4 regions of the Kitasatospora sp. NPDC088346 genome follow, and region 3 is predicted to be linked to each of the others. Evidence: riboswitches for the same ligand, from Rfam matches in the RefSeq annotation. Region 3 holds a riboswitch; each other region holds the start of a gene.

Region 1 (4,015 bases), on a different contig from region 3:
GGCCAAGCAGCGCACCACCGAGATCCTGCGCGAACTCGCCGCGGACGGCCACGCCGTCCTGCTCGTCACCCACGACGTGGAACTCGCCGCGGCCTGCGCCGACACCGTCGCCGTCCTCGCCGACGGCGAGCTCGTCACCGACGAACCCGCCGCCGCCGCACTCGCCGCCTCGCCCGCCTTCGCCCCGCAGATCGCCAAGGTCCTCGCCCCCGCGCCCCTGCTCACCGTCGACGACGTGCGGCTCGCCCTCGCCGGAGGCACCCGATGACCGTCCCGTACCTGTCCTCCCGCACCCCGGACCTGCCCCGCCTCGGCCCCCGTTCCGTCCTCGCCCTGGTCCTCGTCACCCTGGTCGGCATCGCCGGGTTCGGCTGGCCCTTCCTCGCCGACCACACCTCCGCCGTCGCCCACGACACCGACGCCCCGTGGCTGTTCGCCCTGCTCACCGTGCTGGTCCTCGCGGTGGTGCTGACCGCACTGCTGGACGGCGCCGCCGACGCCAAGGCCGTCGCCCTGCTCGGCGTCCTCGCCGCCGTCGGCGCGGCGCTGCGCCCGCTCGGCGCCGGCACCGCCGGGCTGGAACCGATGTTCGTCGTGATGGTCCTCGGCGGCCGGGTGATGGGCCCGGCCTTCGGCTTCGCGCTCGGCTCCACCGCGATGTTCGCCTCCGCCCTGCTCACCGCCGGGATCGGCCCCTGGCTGCCGTTCCAGATGCTCACCGCCTCCTGGGTCGGCCTCGGCGCCGGGCTGCTGCCCCGTCGCCCCACCGGCCGTCCCGAGACCGCGATGCTCGCCGCCTACACCGTCGCCGCCGGCTTCGCCTACGGCATCGTCATGAACCTCTGGTTCTGGCCGCTGAGCATCGATCCCTCCTCCACGGTCGCCTACGACCCCGGGGCCGGGCCGCTCGGCAACCTCCACCGGTACGCCGTCTTCTACGCCACCACCTCGCTCGGCTGGGACGTCCCCCGCGGCATCCTCAACGCCTCTCTGGTGGTCCTCGCCGGACCGCGCCTGCTCGCCGCGCTGCGCCGCTCCGTCGACCGGGCCGCCTTCGGCACCCGGATCCGGATCCTGCGCCCGGAGGTGACGCGGCCGTCCCAAGCCCCACCGGCCGAACCCTTGACCGCGCCTCCGTTCACCCAGGATGATGAACCGTCAGAAAAGCTGACAACTCCGGCAATGGGGGAAGACCGGTCGAAATCCGGCGCTGACCCGCAACGGTAGGCCACCACGCGATCCCGCGCGGAGGCGAGCCCGAACACCCGCCCCCGGAGGCACCGTCCTTCCACCCGTCGCGGACTGCGGGTCGGAGCCCCGACCGTCCCCCGGCCGCGCCCCGCGCGGCGCGCCGCCGGCGCGACCGGGTGCGTCCGGACGCAGGCCCGGAAAGGCCACCCCATGCAGCTGCGCCAGCGCGCCGCCGCCCTCCTCGCCACCGGCACCCTCGCCGTCACCGCGCTCCTGCCCGCCACCACCGCGTCGGCCGACACCCCCGCTCCCGGCGGCACCCGGCGCCCCGACGCCGCCGCAGCCGGCTGGCTCGCCCGCCAACTCGTCGACGGCGACCACTTCGAGACCGTCTTCGACGGCACGGCCTACCCCGACCAGGGGCTCACCGTCGACGCCGTCCTCGCCCTCGCCGCCGCCCGCACCGCCGACGGCGCCGCAGCCAGGGCCACCAGCTGGCTGGCCAGGCCCGACGTCCTCACCGGCTACATCGGCGACGGCGCCACCGAGGCGTACGCGGGCGCGACCGCCAAGCTCCTCCTCGCCGCCGAGGTCCGCGGCACCGACCCCACCACCTTCGGCGGCGTCGACCTGCCCGCCCGGCTGCGCTCCCTGCAGACCCCGGCCGGCCGGTTCTCCGACCGCTCCCAGTGGGGCGACTACAGCAACGCCTTCGGCCAGTCCTACGCGCTGCTCGCACTCGACCGCACGCCCGCCGGAGCCCCGGCCGCCGCCGTCGACTTCCTCGCCGGCAGCCAGTGCGCCGACGGCGGCTTCCCGCTGAACTTCGGCCAGCCGACCTGCGCGAGCGATCCCGACGCCACCGCCCTCGCCGCCCAGGCCCTCGCCGTCACCGGACGCCACGCCAAGGCGCGGGCCGGACTGACCTGGCTGGCCGGCCACCAGCTCCCCGGTGGCGGCCTCGCCGCCGCCGGCGCCGTGAACGGCAACGCCAACACCACCGGCCTGGCCGCCCAGGCCCTGCTCTCGGGCGCCCACCTCCCGGCCGGCCTCAAGGCCCGTACGTTTCTGACCGGCCTCCAGGCGGGCTGCACCGCCCCCACCGCCGACCGCGGCGCCGTCGCCTACGACGCCACCGGCCCGAACCCGGCCACCGCCAAGCGCGCCACCGCGCAGGCCGTCCTCGGCCTCGCCGGCACCGGCCTCGCGCACCTCACCGCCCACGGGGCCCGCCCCGACACCCCGACCCTCAGCTGCCCCTGACCCGTCCCCGACCCTTCCCGACCGCCCGACCGTCACCGAACACCCCTGGAGCAGACCGTGAGCCGCCCCCGACCCCGCCGCAGACTCCTCGCCGCCCTCACCGCGGCCGCCGCCCTCACCGTCGCCCTGGTCGGCGCCACCACCACGGCCGCGCCGCCTGCGAGCGCCGCGGCCTGCACCGGCACCTCCGGCGTCACCGTCGTCGTCGACTTCACCGCCCTCGGCGGTGGCGTCCAGACCGGCTGCGCCCCCGGCGACCCCACCAGCGGCCTCGCCGCCCTCACCGGTGCCGGCTTCGGCTACGCCTTCCACCCGCGCTTCCCGGGCATGGTCTGCCGGATCAACGCGCTCCCGAACCCGTGCAACGGCGCGCCGGTGACCGCGTACTGGTCGTACTGGCACGCCGCGCACGGCGGCCCGTGGAGCTACAGCACCCTCGGCGCGGGCAGCTACGACCCGGCGCCGGGCGACGTCGAGGGACGGGCCTTCGGCGCCGGCTCCCAGCCGGGCATCACCGCCCCCTGACCCCGCGCGGCGGCCGCCCCGGAGGCACGGCGCGCGCAGCCGTACCCCGGGCGGCGTTCCCGGCGGGCCGCAGGGGTGCCGACGGTGGCTCCCCGATCCGATGATCAGCCGTTGAACGCACGGTAAACCTTCGATCGATAGGGCTTGGATCCGGATGGGCCATTAATGCAAGGCGGTCGCCGCTCTCTTGGTGTAGAATCAGAAGCGCAAGGGGGTCGCAGGATGAGCATCACGACGATGCGGGCGGCCCCCGACTCCAGGGGGAGATCCATCATGAGTTACCACTACGAGGCGATCCAGGCGACGATCGACGAGCGACTGCGGGTGGCCGAGCAGGACCGCATCGTCCGCGCGCTGCGGCTCAAGAACCGCGCCGAACGCTTCCAGAAGCGGGCCCGCCAGGCCCTCGACAGCCTGACCGCATGAGCACCCGGCCGGGAACGGGCCGTCACCGTGACAACGGTGGCGGCCCGTTCTGCTTCCCCGCCGGAGCACCCGTCACGCCCTGATCCGCGCGGTGGGACCTCCCGCGCCTCACCGTGCCGCGCCCGGACCGTCGCCGACCTGATCGACCGTCCGGCGCACGACCCGCGGTTCGCCGAAGCCCTACGGGGCCTACGGCCGGTCGAGCAGTTCGACGTCGAACTCCTCAAGCGCCTGCACCCGGACGCCGGACGCCTCCGTCGCCTTGGCGCGGAGCCGCGCCTGCGGCCCCCGGGTGGCCTCCAGCGCCGCGCGGTCGCGGAAGATCGCGCCGACGCTCCCGAGCCCGCGCGCCCGGTCGATCAACAGCGCGCCGCCGGCGAACCCGTCCAGTGTCTCCAGCCCGGGAAGCGCCGTCGCCTCGAACGTCTCCACCAGCCGGTCGGCCGCCGTCGGGTCGAACTCCAGGCGCACCAGCCGGAACCCGGCCCCCGGCCGAGCGTCGCCCCGACGGGCCACCGCGGCCTCCCAGCGGGCCACGGTGATCGTCCCCTCGAACGCGGTCAGCAACTCCTGGCGCCGGTCGCGCAGCGCCGCGTAGCTGTCCCGCTCG
Region 2 (4,015 bases), on a different contig from region 3:
CGGTGGTCTCCACCGTCAGCGGGTAGACGAGCTTCTCCTCGATCGGGTCGCCGCGCAGGTAGGGCTCGGCGATCGAGCGGGCGATCGAGCGGCCGTGCCGGGCGCTGTGGTAGGCGACCACGTCGGCCCTGCCGATGAGCCCGGCGGCCCGGACGGTGACCAGCTCGGGGTCGCCGGGGCCGAGCCCGACGCCGTACAGCCGGCCTGACTGGCGTTCCGTCATTCCACTTCGCTCGCAATCGCGTTGATGGCGGCGGCGGCCATCGCACTGCCGCCGCGCCGGCCCCGGACCACCAGGTGTTCCAGGCCGGCCGGGTGTTCGGCCAGTGCCTGCTTGGACTCGGCCGCGCCGATGAAGCCGACCGGGACACCGATCACGGCCGCCGGGCGCGGGGCGCCCGCCTCGACCATCTCCAGGAGCCGGAAGAGCGAGGTCGGGGCGTTGCCGACGGCGACCACCGCACCCTCCAGCCGCGGCAGCCACAGCTCCATGGCGGCGGCGCTGCGGGTGTTGCCCGTCCTGGCGGCCAGCTCCGGCACCGAGGGGTCGGTCAGGGTGCAGATCACCTCGTTGCCGGCCGGCAGCCGCTTGCGGGTGACGCCACTGGCCACCATGTTCACGTCGCACAGGATCGGTGCGCCGGCGCGCAGCGCCTCGCGGGCCCGCGCGACCACGCCCGGCGAGTACACCAGGTCCTCGACCAGGTCGGTCATGCCGCAGGCGTGGATCATCCGCACCGCGACCTGGGCGACGTCGGCGGGCAGCGCGGCCAGGTCGGCCTCGGCCCGGATGGTGGCAAAGGACTGCCGGTAGATCTCGGCGCCGTCCTTCTCGTACTCGATCACGTGGTCCTCCGGGCCTCGGCGACCGCCTCGGCCATCTCTTCCGTCGTCACTTCCACCGAGGCCTCGCCTCGGGTCACCCGGTAGCCCTGCCCCGTGGCGAGCACGTCCACCCAGTCCCCGCCCGGATGTCCGCAGCGCCGCTCGCAGCCCGACCAGTGCACCGGAAGGCCGGGGCGGCCGGCGGCGTCGAGCGCCGGGGCGGCGTGCGCCCGCACGTCGGCGAGCGACCTGGCGCAGCCCGGCGTCCCGGTGCAGGCGGTGGCCCGGTCCCAGGGGGTGCCGGGCTCGGTCCGGAAGCCGGCCGCGGCCAGCCGGGGCAGCAGGGCGGCGTCCGCGCCGGGCAGGACCGCGCCGCGCCACGGGGTCAGCCGCAGGCCGTCCGCCGCGACCCCGGCGAGCAGCCGCCAGCCGGCGGCGGAGGCCCGGCCGAAGCGCAGGCCGACCGACAGGCCGCCGGGCAGGGCGCCCAGGGGCGGGTGCGGGTCGGTGAAGGCGGGCAGCGGCAGCGGGCCGGGGTCGAGCAGGTGGGGTGCCTCGCGCAGGTGCCAGGCGCGGGTGCCGGTGGCGTTCAGCGCGGCCAGGAAGTCGCGGGCGGCGGTGAGCGCGGCGTCCACGGCCTGTCCGGCGGGCACGGCGCGGGCGGTGGCGGCCCGGCCGAGGCGCAGCAGCGCGTCGCCGGCGGGCCTTGCGATCAATGTCACATCGGCGTCCAGCGAGGCGGTGTCGCCGCGGCCGTCGTCGAGGGCGAAGAGGAACTTGCCGGACAGGCCGACGGCCCAGCCGGCGGCGCACAGCTTCGCGTCGAGCTCGCGGACCCAGGCCTGCACGTCGGCGTGGCCGCGGCCGTCCAGGCCGGCGAGCGGGGAGGCGACGACGTTGCGGACCCGCTCGTGCGTGTCGGAGGGCAGCAGGCCGGCCGCGCGCAGCCGGGCCCCCAGTTCGGCGCCGGCGTCCGAACCGAGCCCGCGGAGTTGGACGTTGCCCCGCGAGGTGGTCTCCAGTTCACCGTCGCCCAGCTGTTCGGCGGCCTCGGCCAGCACGAGCGCCTGACGGGCGGTGAGCAGTCCGCCGGGCACCCGGATCCGGGCGAGCGCGCCGTCGTCGGCCGGGTGCAGGCGCAGTGCGCCGGGGCAGGCGTCGGCCTGCCCCCGGTCGGGCAGGGCGGGGCCCGGCGCTGGGGCGGCGGGTTCGGGTGGCATGGCGGCGAGCATACAGATTGTCCGAACGGCTGCCTCGGTCTCCTAGATCACAGTCCCGGAGCAGCTCCGCGGCCGGTCGGCACCCCGTACGATGCTGCGCGGGTGGCCCTGCGGGCCGCCCGTGCCAGCGACGGCGCAAGGGGAGGAAACCGGTGCAAACCCGGTGCGGTCCCGCCACTGTGACCACGGTTCACCGCCGTGGGAGCCAGGAACTCCTGCCGTCTCTCAGACCGACCCTCCGGCCCGCGGCCGGGGGGCACCGCCACGGGGCGCGGACCCCGAGGAAGGCTTGACCTGTGCGCTGCCGCATGTCCTGGGCCGCCCGCCCGTTCTCCGACGAGGCCGGGAGGCCCCTCGCATGATCCTGCTGCTGTCGACCTCCGACACCGACCTGCTCAGCGCCCGGGCCTCCGAGGGCCCGGTGCCGTTCCGGCTGGGGAACCCGGCCCGGCTGACGGTCGAGGACCTTCCCGCGCTGACCGAGGGCACCGACCTGGTGGTCGTCCGGCTGCTGGGCGGCCGCCGCGCCTGGCAGGAGGGCCTGGACGCGCTGCTGGCCGGCCCGCGCCCGGTGATCGTGCTGACCGGTGAGCAGGCCCCGGACGCCCAGCTGATGGAGCTGTCCACCGTCCCGGCCGGCATCGCCGCCGAGGCGCACGCCTACCTCGCGCACGGCGGCCCGGCGAACCTCGCCGAGCTGGGCGCCTTCCTCTCCGACACGGTGCTGCTGACCGGCCACGGCTTCGCGCCGCCGGCGTCCGCGCCCGAGTGGGGGCCGCTGGAGCGCACCGCCCGGACCACCGAGGGCCCGGTGATCGCGGTGCTGTACTACCGCGCCCACCACATGAGCGGCAACACCGGCTTCGTCGAGACGCTCTGCCGGGCGATCGAGGACCACGGCGCCCGGGCGCTGCCGCTGTACTGCTCCTCGCTGCGCGGCGCCGAGCCGGAGCTGCTGGCGCGGCTGGGCACCGCCGACGCGATCGTCACCACCGTGCTGGCGGCCGGCGGCACCCGGCCGGCCGACGCGCAGGCCGGCGGTGACGAGGAGGCCTGGGACGCGGGCGCGCTCGCCGCACTGGACCGGCCGATCCTCCAGGCGCTGTGCCTGACCTGGTCGCGGGCGGCCTGGGAGGCCAGCGACGACGGCCTGTCCCCGCTGGACACCGCCACCCAGGTCGCCGTGCCGGAGTTCGACGGCCGGCTGATCACCGTGCCGTTCTCCTTCAAGGAGCTGGACGAGGACGGCCTGACGGTCTACGCCGCCGACCCCGAGCGGGCGGCCCGGGTGGCCGGCATCGCGGTGCGGCACGCCCGGCTGCGGTACGTCCCGGCGGCCGAGCGCCGGCTGGCGCTGGTGCTGTCGGCGTACCCGACCAAGCACGCCCGGGTCGGCAACGCCGTCGGCCTGGACACCCCGGCCAGCGCGATGCGCCTGCTGGAGCGGCTGCGCGCGGAGGGCATGGACCTCGGCACCGGCCTGCCCGGCCTGGACGACGCGTCCGAGGACCAGCACGAGGGCGACGCGCTGATCCACGCGCTGATCGCGGCCGGCGGCTACGACCAGGACTGGCTGACCGAGGACCAGCTGGCCCGCAACCCGGTCCGGATCCCGGCCGCCGACTACCGCCGCTGGTACGCCACCCTGCCGGAGGGCCTGCGCGGGCGGGTCGAGGAGCACTGGGGCCCGCCGCCCGGCGAGCTGTACGTGGACCGCTCGCAGAACCCGGACGGCGACATCGTGCTGGCCGCGATCCGCTCGGGGAACCTGCTGGTGCTGATCCAGCCGCCGCGCGGTTTCGGTGCCAACCCGGTCGCCATCTACCACGACCCGGACCTGCCGCCCAGCCACCACTACCTGGCCGCCTACCGCTGGATCGCGGCCGCGCAGGAGGACGGCGGCTTCGGCGCCGACGCCGTGGTGCACCTCGGCAAGCACGGCAACCTGGAGTGGCTGCCCGGCAAGACCG
Region 3 (4,015 bases):
CAGCGGCGGCCGTCGAGCAGGCCGGCCGCACCGAGCAGGAAGGTGCCGCTGCAGATCGACAGCACCCGGGCGCCGCGCTCCACCGCGGTTCGCAGGGCCTCCACCAGCTCGGCGGGGAACTCCTCCTGGAGCCCGGTCGCGGCCGTGATCACCAGGTCCGCCCCGGCGATCCGCTCCACCCCGTGCGGCACCTCCACCCGGAAGCCCGCGTGGGTGCGCAGCAGCCCGGGGCGGGCCGAGGCGAGCGCGAAGTCGTACACCGGCAGACCGTCGTCACTGCGGTCCAGCCCGAAGATCTCGCAGGCCACGCCCAGTTCGAAGGGGTGGACCTCCTCCAGGACCACGGCCACCACGTTCTTCAGCATGGCTCCAGGATGCCGGTGGCAGCATTTCGATGCAAGTGGGCATTTCTGCCACTCGTTCGGCCGCGGCCCGGCCGCCAGGCTGGAGGCATGACCTCTTCGATCCTTGCGAACGCGCTCCTCCTGGCCGGTGCGGTCGGGGGCTTCGGCCTGCTGGGCCTGCTGGTCGGACGCGACCTCGACCGCACCGGCCGGCACGGCCGGGACAACTGGCACCGGGCCGGCGGCTACCCGGCCGACCCCGCCCTGCCGGACCGCCTGCACGGCACCCTGCCCGCCACCCCCGGTCCGGCCTTCGGCAGACTTGGGGCATGGACACCGACACCGACCTCGTCATCCGCCGCGCCCGCGAGGAGGACCTCGACGCCGCCGGCGAGCTCACCGTCGAGGTCTACGTCGGAGAGGGCCACAGCAAGCCCGACGGGCCCTACGCCGGCCTCCTGGCGGACGCCCGGCGCCGGGCCGAGGAGGCCGAGCTCCTCGTCGCCGTCGACCCCGCGGACGGCACCGTGCTCGGCTGCGTGACCTTCGCCCCGGGCGGCAACCCGTGGGCCGACATCGCCGAGCCGCACGAGGGCGAGATCCGGATGCTCGCGGTCGCCCGGGCCGCCCGCGGCCGCGGCGCGGGCGGCGCGCTGGTGCGGGCGGCGATGGCGCGCAGCCGCGAGCTCGGGCTGACCGGGATGGCCTTCTCCACCCGTCCGCACATGGCCGCGGCGCACCGCGTCTACGAACGACTCGGGTTCCTGCGGACGCCCGCGCGGGACTGGGAGCCGGCGCCCGGCATCGACGTGATCGTTTATTCGATCACATTCTGACGGGTGGTCCGGTGGCTCCACGCAGTCGAGCGACCACGACACGCGGCACTACATCTGGTGCCGCATCCTGAGACCGCCACAACATGTATGCTCGCTCTCGCTGTCGACGCAGGGAAACCCGGTGCGAGTCCGGGACTGCCCCGCAACGGTGAGCGGGCTGCCCAGCACCCCTGGGCCCGCGAGTCCGAGACCTGCCGACGGTGTGCCACACGGCTTCCCCGCAGATGCCTTGCAGCACCGCAGTACCGTCCGGGCCTCGCGGGTGGGCCGGGGTGAGACCACGCGCGCCTGGTGATTCGGCGTGCCGCTCCCCCCTGCCTGAAGCCGGTCCGGCCGATCTCGTCCGCCGCCGCCACAGGAGAGAGTGCGCCTTGACCGTCGCCGCCTCAGTCGCCCTGCCGTCCCAGGGTTCCTCCCCCAGCCTCCGGCCGGGTGGTGCCCCCAACGCCGCCGAGAGCGACCCCGGTGCCGCGCTGCTCCGGATGCTCACCGACCGCAGCACCGACCTCCCCCAGGTGGACCCCGGCCACGTCGCCGCCGCCGCGCTGCGCGGCCGCCACGCCGGCTCCGACTTCGCGGAGCTGCGCGGGCTGGCCGTGGAGGCCGCCGCGTCGATGATCGCCGAGGACCCCCAGTACTCGAAGCTGGCCGCCCGCCTGCTGGCGCTGGAGATCCTGGACGAGGCGGTCGGTCAGGGCGCCGTGTCGTTCTCCGCCTCGATCGCCGTCGGCCACGCCGAGGGCCTGATCGGCGACACCACGGCCGCCTTCGTGGCCCGGCACGCGGACTCCTTCGACGCGCTGATCGACCGGACCGGCGACGACCGCTTCGAGTACTTCGGCCTGCGGACCGTGCAGTCCCGCTACCTGCTGCGCCACCCGATCACCCGCAAGGTGATCGAGACCCCGCAGCACTTCCTGCTGCGCGTCGCGGCCGGTCTGGCGGTCGGCGACAGCGAGAAGTCGGTGCGCGAGGTGGCCGAGCTGTACGCGCTGATGAGCGCGCTCTCCTACCTGCCGTCCTCGCCGACCCTGTTCAACTCCGGCACCAAGCACCCGCAGATGTCCAGCTGCTACCTGCTGGACTCGCCGCTGGACAACCTGGACTCGATCTACTCGCGCTACGCGCAGATCGCCCGGCTGTCCAAGCACGCCGGCGGCATCGGCCTGTCCTACAGCCGGATCCGCTCGCGCGGCAGCCTGATCCGCGGCACCAACGGCCAGTCCAACGGCATCGTGCCGTTCCTGCGCACGCTGGACTCCTCGGTCGCCGCCGTCAACCAGGGCGGCCGCCGCAAGGGCGCGGCCTGCGTCTACCTGGAGACCTGGCACGCCGACATCGAGGAGTTCCTGGAGCTCCGCGACAACACCGGCGAAGAGGCCCGCCGCACCCACAACCTCAACCTGGCGCACTGGATCCCGGACGAGTTCATGCGCCGGGTCAACGCCGACGCGGACTGGTCGCTGTTCTCCCCGGCCGACGTGCCCGAGCTGGTCGACCTGTGGGGCGCCGACTTCGACGAGGCGTACCTGAAGGCCGAGCAGGCCGGCAAGGCCGTCCGCACCATCCCGGCGCAGACCCTCTACGCCCGCATGATGCGCACCCTGGCGCAGACCGGCAACGGCTGGATGACCTTCAAGGACGCCTCCAACCGCGCCGCCAACCAGACCGCGCTGCCCGGCCGCACGGTGCACTCCTCGAACCTCTGCACCGAGATCATCGAGGTCACCGACGACTCCGAGACCGCGGTCTGCAACCTGGGCTCGGTCAACCTCGGTGCCCACGTGGCCGACGGCGCCACCGCGGCCGACCTGCTGAACACCATGGACTGGGACCGGCTGGACGCCACCGTGCGCACCGCCGTGACCTTCCTGGACCGGGTCATCGACATCAACTTCTACCCGACCACCGAGGCCGGGACGTCCAACTCCCGCTGGCGCCCGGTCGGTCTGGGCGTGATGGGCCTCCAGGACGTCTTCTTCCAGCTGCGCATCGACTTCGACTCCGCCGAGGCCAAGCAGCTCTCCACGCTGATCTCCGAGCGCATCATGCTCACCGCCTACGAGCGCTCCAGCGAGCTGGCGGAGGAGTTCGGGCAGCACAGCGCGTACGCCGAGACCCGGGCCGCCCGCGGCCAGCTGCACATCGACCACTTCGACGCCGCCCCGCAGTGGACCGAGCGCTGGGACGCCCTGCGCGCCCGGATCGCCACCACCGGCCTGCGCAACTCGCTGCTGCTGGCGATCGCGCCGACCGCGACCATCGCCTCGATCGCCGGTGTGTACGAGTGCATCGAGCCACAGGTCTCCAACCTGTTCAAGCGCGAGACCCTCTCCGGCGAGTTCCTCCAGGTCAACCCGTACCTGGTGCGCGAGCTCAAGGAGCTCGGCGTCTGGGACCAGCAGACCCGGGACGCGCTGCGCGAGGCCAACGGCTCCGTCCAGGAGCTCAACTGGCTGCCCGCCGGCGTGCGTTCGCTCTACCGCACCGCGTGGGAGCTCCCGCAGCGCGCGCTGATCGACCTGGCCGCCGCCCGGCAGCCGTACATCGACCAGAGCCAGTCGCTGAACCTCTTCATGGCGGCGCCGACCATCGGCAAGCTCAGCTCGATGTACGCGTACGCGTGGAAGGTGGGCCTGAAGACCACCTACTACCTGCGCTCCCGCCCGGCCACCCGGATCGCCCAGGCCGCGTCCGGCGCCGCCCGCACCGCCGTCCCGGTGCCCACCCCGACCCTCACCCCGGAGGAGGAGGCGGCCCTCGCCTGCTCCCTGGAGAACCCCGAGTCCTGCGAGGCCTGCCAGTGAGTTCCGCCGATCGCGACAAGATGCTGCT
Region 4 (4,015 bases), on a different contig from region 3:
AGCCGGAACGCCCGGGTGGCCCAGTCCAGGTACGCCGCCCGGTCGGCGGCCCGCAGCGGGAGGGTCTCGCGCAGCGCGGGTTCGTCGACCTGGATCACGGCGGCGCCGGCGGCTTCCAGGTCGTCCACCTCGTCGCGCAGGGCGAGGGCGACCTGCCGTGCGGTGTCGCCGAGGGGCTGGTCGTCGCGGACGAAGGACCAGGCGAGCATGGTGACCGGGCCGGTGAGCATGCCCTTGACCGGACGGTCGGTCAGGTCCTGGGCGTAGCGGTACCAGTCGACGGTCATCGGGTGCGGGCGGGAGATGTCGCCGGCCAGCACCGGCGGGCGCACGTACCGGGTCCCGTACGACTGGACCCAGCCCTGCTGCGTGGCGAGGTAACCGGTGAGCTGCTCGGCGAAGTACTGCACCATGTCGTTGCGTTCGGGCTCGCCGTGCACCAGGACGTCCAGGCCCGCCTTCTCCTGGTAGGCGATCACCTCGCGGACCTCGGCGCGCATCCGCTCGCGGTAGCCCTCCCGGTCGATCCGGCCGGCTCGCAGGTCGGCGCGGGCCACCCGCAGCTCGGCGGTCTGCGGGAAGGATCCGATGGTGGTGGTGGGCAGCAACGGCAGTCGGAGGCGCGCCCGTTGGGCCGAGGCGCGCTCGGGGTACGCCTGGGCGCGGCGGGCGTCGGCGGTGGTGGTGGCCGCGACCCGCGCGCGGACGGCCGGGTCGTGGGTGAGCGCGGAGGCGGCCCGGGAGGCCAGGTCGGCGCGGTTGGCGGCGAGTTCGGCGCCGATCACGTCGGTGCCCTCGCGCAGGCCCCGGGTGAGGGTGGCGATCTCGGCCGTCTTCTGCCGGGCGAAGGCGAGCCACCGGGCCACCTGCGGGTCGAGGTCGCGTTCGGCGGTGGCGTCCAGCGGGACGTGCAGCAGCGAGCAGGAGGGGGCGACGTCGACCCGGCCGGCGAGGCCGAGCAGCGTGGCCAGGGTGGTGAGGGACCTCTCCAGGTCGTTGATCCAGATGTTGCGGCCGTCCACCACGCCGGCGATCAGCCGCTTGCCGGGCAGCCCGCCGACGGCGGCGAGGTCGGCGAGGTTCGCGGCGGCGGGGCCGGTGAAGTCCAGGCCGACGCCCTCGATCGGGGCCCTGGCGAGGACCTTCAGCGCCTCGCCGGCCCGGTCGAAGTAGGTCGCCACCAGGATGCTCGGCCGGTCGGTGAGCGCGCCGAGTTCGCGGTAGACCCGTGCGGCGGCGCCCAGTTCGGCCGGGGTGCGGTCCTGGACGAGGGCGGGCTCGTCCAGCTGGACCCACTCGGCGCCGGCCGCGCGCAGGTCCGCGAGCAGGTCGGCGTAGACGGGCAGCAGCCGGTCGAGCAGGGTGACCGGCTGGAAGTCGGCGGCCGTGCCGGGCGCGGGCTTGGCGAGCAGCAGGTAGGTCAGCGGGCCGACCAGCACCGGGCGGGCGCGGTGGCCGAGGAGCAGCGCCTCGCGCAGCTCGGACACCGCCTTGGCGGAGTTGGCGGCGAAGACCGTGTCCGGGCCCAACTCCGGCACCAGGTAGTGGTAGTTGGTGTCGAACCACTTGGTCATCTCCAGCGGCGCCACGTCCTGGGTGCCGCGGGCCATGGCGAAGTAGCCGTCCAGCGGGTCGGCGTCCACGGCGGCGCGGTGGCGCGGCGGGATCGCGCCGACGGCGACGGTGGTGTCCAGCACGTGGTCGTAGAGCGAGAAGTCGCCGGTGGGAACCTCGGTGACGCCGGCCTCGGCCAGCCGCCGCCAGTTGTCGCGGCGCAGCCCGGCGGCGGTGGAGCGCAGGTCTGCGGCGGTGACGCGGCCGGCCCAGTAGCCCTCGACCGCCTTCTTCAGCTCCCGGTTCGGGCCCTGCCTCGGGTAGCCGTACACGGTGGCCTGCGGGCTTGCCTGCGGGGTGGTGGAGCTCGATGACACGGAACTCTCCTTCGCGAGTCGCGTTGCGATCCCGGGAGAGCACGGAGGCACGGGGGTACGAGGGTGGGGGCGCGGCACCACCGGGTGCCCGCCCGCTCCGCCGACCCGCCCACGAGGTCACCGAGATCACCGCGTGCGGTCGCACGCGGGCAGTGGCAGGTCTTCGGACTCGCGGGCACGTCCACCTGTCGAAGGCGGACACCTACTGGCCGTCGCTTCCCGGGCCCCGACGGGCCCAGTGCATGTGACGGCGGTCGTTCCCACTCACCGCTGCGGGGCAGTCCCGGATTCCCACCGGGTTCCCTCTTACGACGCTCCCGCCTGGCTGGCGGGGCGAACCGACTGCGAGGCACAGCCTACGGCCATCGCGCCGGCCCGGTCCGCGGTCGTCCGGATGGCGGATGGCGGCGTGGGACGGTCCGCGGCCGTCCGTGCGGTGTCGCTCGGCGGCGCAGGGCGGTTTCCGCGAGGCCTTCGGGGCGCTCGCCGGCCGCCAGGTCGGCCGGGTGGCCGGTCGGCCGGGTGGTCACCGCGACGATGACGGCGCGGCCCCGCGTCGGCCGCGACGCTGCCGGACGCCCCGCTGCCGGACGCCCTGCGGTCCCGCCACCCGCAGGGCCGCCGGCGGGGTCGTCCCCGCCGGCACGTCGGGCCTCACTCCGCGGGCCCGGTGCGGACGGGGTACGGGACGAAGGTGCTGGCGTGCTCGTCCACCGCCAGGGGCAGGCCGAGGGCGGGTGCGGCGCGCTGCGGGCAGGCGGGGCGTTCGCAGACCTTGCAGCCGAGGCCGATCGGGGTGGCCGCGCCCTGGTCCCCGAGGTCGAGGCCGGTGGAGTACACCAGGCGTGCGGCGTGCCGCAGTTCGCAGCCGAGGCCGATGGCGAAGGTCTTTCCGGGCTTCCCCCAGCCGCCCGGCGAGCGGGTGACCGCGCGGGCGGTCCACAGGTAGCGCCGGCCGTCCGGCATGGCGGCGACCTGGACGTGCACCCGGCCGGGCGCGGCGAAGGCCTCGTAGACGTTCCAGAGCGGGCAGGTGCCGCCGGTGCGGGAGAAGTGGAAGTCGGTGGCGGACTGCCGTTTGGAGACGTTGCCGGCCCGGTCCACCCGGACGAAGGAGAAGGGCACCCCGCGCAGCCGGGGCCGCTGGAGGGTGCTGAGCCGGTGGCAGACGGTCTCGTAGCCGACGCCGAAGTGGTCGGCGAGGTGTTCGATGTCGTAGCGGGCCGCCTCCGCCTCGGCGTGGAAGGCGGCGTACGGCAGGACGAGGGCGGCGGCGAAGTGGTTGGCGAGGCCGATCCGGGTGAGCGACCAGGCGGTGGAGCCGGTCGGGCTGTCCTGCGCGGCGAGGTCGGACAGCAGCGGGTCGTGCTCCAGGTAGGCCAGTTGGGTGGCCATCCGGAAGGCCTGCTGGCCGGGGCGCAGCCGGTCCGAGAGCCGCAGCACCCGGGCCTGCGGGTCGTACGCGTGCAGGCGCTCGCCCCCCGTGGCCAGCCGGACTCCGTGCGCGGACGCGAGGCGTTCGGCGAGCACCGCCCTGACCCCGCCGCGCCGCAGCCCGATGCCGGACGCCAACTCCTCGGCGGCCAGGTCGAGTTCGTGGACGTAGTTCCTGCGGCGGTAGAAGTACTCGCGGACCTGCTCGTGCGGGGTGCGCGCGGTGTCGGGGGCCGGGCCGCGGTCGCCGGCGAGGACGGCGAGCTGTTCGGCGACGGCCCGGCGGCTGCGGCTCAGGTCGGTCAGCAGCCGGGCCACGGCGGGCAGTCGGGCGGCCAGGTCGTTCAGGTCGCCGGGGGTGACGCGGCCGGTGGCGAGTTCCTCGCCTAGGCAGTCGCGGAGGTCGGCGGTGAGCCGGGCGGTGTCCGGCGGGGCGAAGTAGCCTGCGTCGACGCCGAAGGCCTCGGTGAGCCGCAGCAGCACCGGGACGGTGAGCGGGCGGGCGTCGTGCTCCAGCTGGTTGAGGTAGCTGGGCGAGAGTTCGAGCAGCCGGGCCAGGGCCGCCTGGCTGAGCCCGCGGTCCTCGCGCAGGCGGCGCAGCCGCGCTCCGGCAAAGGTCCGTCCCATCGAGCCGTCTCCGTTCGTCGCCG

What was found. Region 3 has a riboswitch for cobalamin ahead of ACIOFR_RS12980 (ribonucleoside-diphosphate reductase subunit alpha). Riboswitches for the same ligand answer to the same signal wherever they lie in the genome.
Region 1: another riboswitch for cobalamin. It lies ahead of ACIOFR_RS26990 (peptidase); the one in region 3 lies ahead of ACIOFR_RS12980 (ribonucleoside-diphosphate reductase subunit alpha).
Region 2: another riboswitch for cobalamin. It lies ahead of cobN (cobaltochelatase subunit CobN); the one in region 3 lies ahead of ACIOFR_RS12980 (ribonucleoside-diphosphate reductase subunit alpha).
Region 4: another riboswitch for cobalamin. It lies ahead of metE (5-methyltetrahydropteroyltriglutamate--homocysteine S-methyltransferase); the one in region 3 lies ahead of ACIOFR_RS12980 (ribonucleoside-diphosphate reductase subunit alpha).

What each region holds. Positions count from the first base shown of each region.
Region 1 is NZ_JBIURH010000025.1:70,847-74,861, forward strand. Features, by position in the region: gene ACIOFR_RS26980 (ABC transporter ATP-binding protein) at 1-268, shown strand, start outside; partial or broken gene ACIOFR_RS26985 (ECF transporter S component) at 265-1,068, shown strand; cobalamin riboswitch at 1,134-1,288, shown strand; gene ACIOFR_RS26990 (peptidase) at 1,402-2,454, shown strand; gene ACIOFR_RS26995 (flagellar hook-length control protein FliK) at 2,512-2,979, shown strand; gene ACIOFR_RS27000 (hypothetical protein) at 3,253-3,405, shown strand; gene ACIOFR_RS27005 (hypothetical protein) at 3,595-4,015, opposite strand, start outside.
Region 2 is NZ_JBIURH010000002.1:162,262-166,276, forward strand. Features, by position in the region: gene ACIOFR_RS04340 (precorrin-2 C(20)-methyltransferase) at 1-223, opposite strand, end outside; gene ACIOFR_RS04345 (precorrin-8X methylmutase) at 220-846, opposite strand; gene ACIOFR_RS04350 (hypothetical protein) at 843-2,045, opposite strand; cobalamin riboswitch at 2,141-2,283, shown strand; gene cobN (cobaltochelatase subunit CobN) at 2,404-4,015, shown strand, end outside.
Region 3 is NZ_JBIURH010000007.1:194,936-198,950, forward strand. Features, by position in the region: gene ACIOFR_RS12970 (helix-turn-helix domain-containing protein) at 1-365, opposite strand, end outside; gene ACIOFR_RS12975 (GNAT family N-acetyltransferase) at 674-1,180, shown strand; cobalamin riboswitch at 1,251-1,394, shown strand; gene ACIOFR_RS12980 (ribonucleoside-diphosphate reductase subunit alpha) at 1,663-3,987, shown strand; gene ACIOFR_RS12985 (ribonucleotide-diphosphate reductase subunit beta) at 4,008-4,015, shown strand, end outside.
Region 4 is NZ_JBIURH010000013.1:102,163-106,177, forward strand. Features, by position in the region: gene metE (5-methyltetrahydropteroyltriglutamate--homocysteine S-methyltransferase) at 1-1,931, opposite strand, end outside; cobalamin riboswitch at 2,089-2,240, opposite strand; gene ACIOFR_RS19425 (short-chain fatty acyl-CoA regulator family protein) at 2,586-3,992, opposite strand.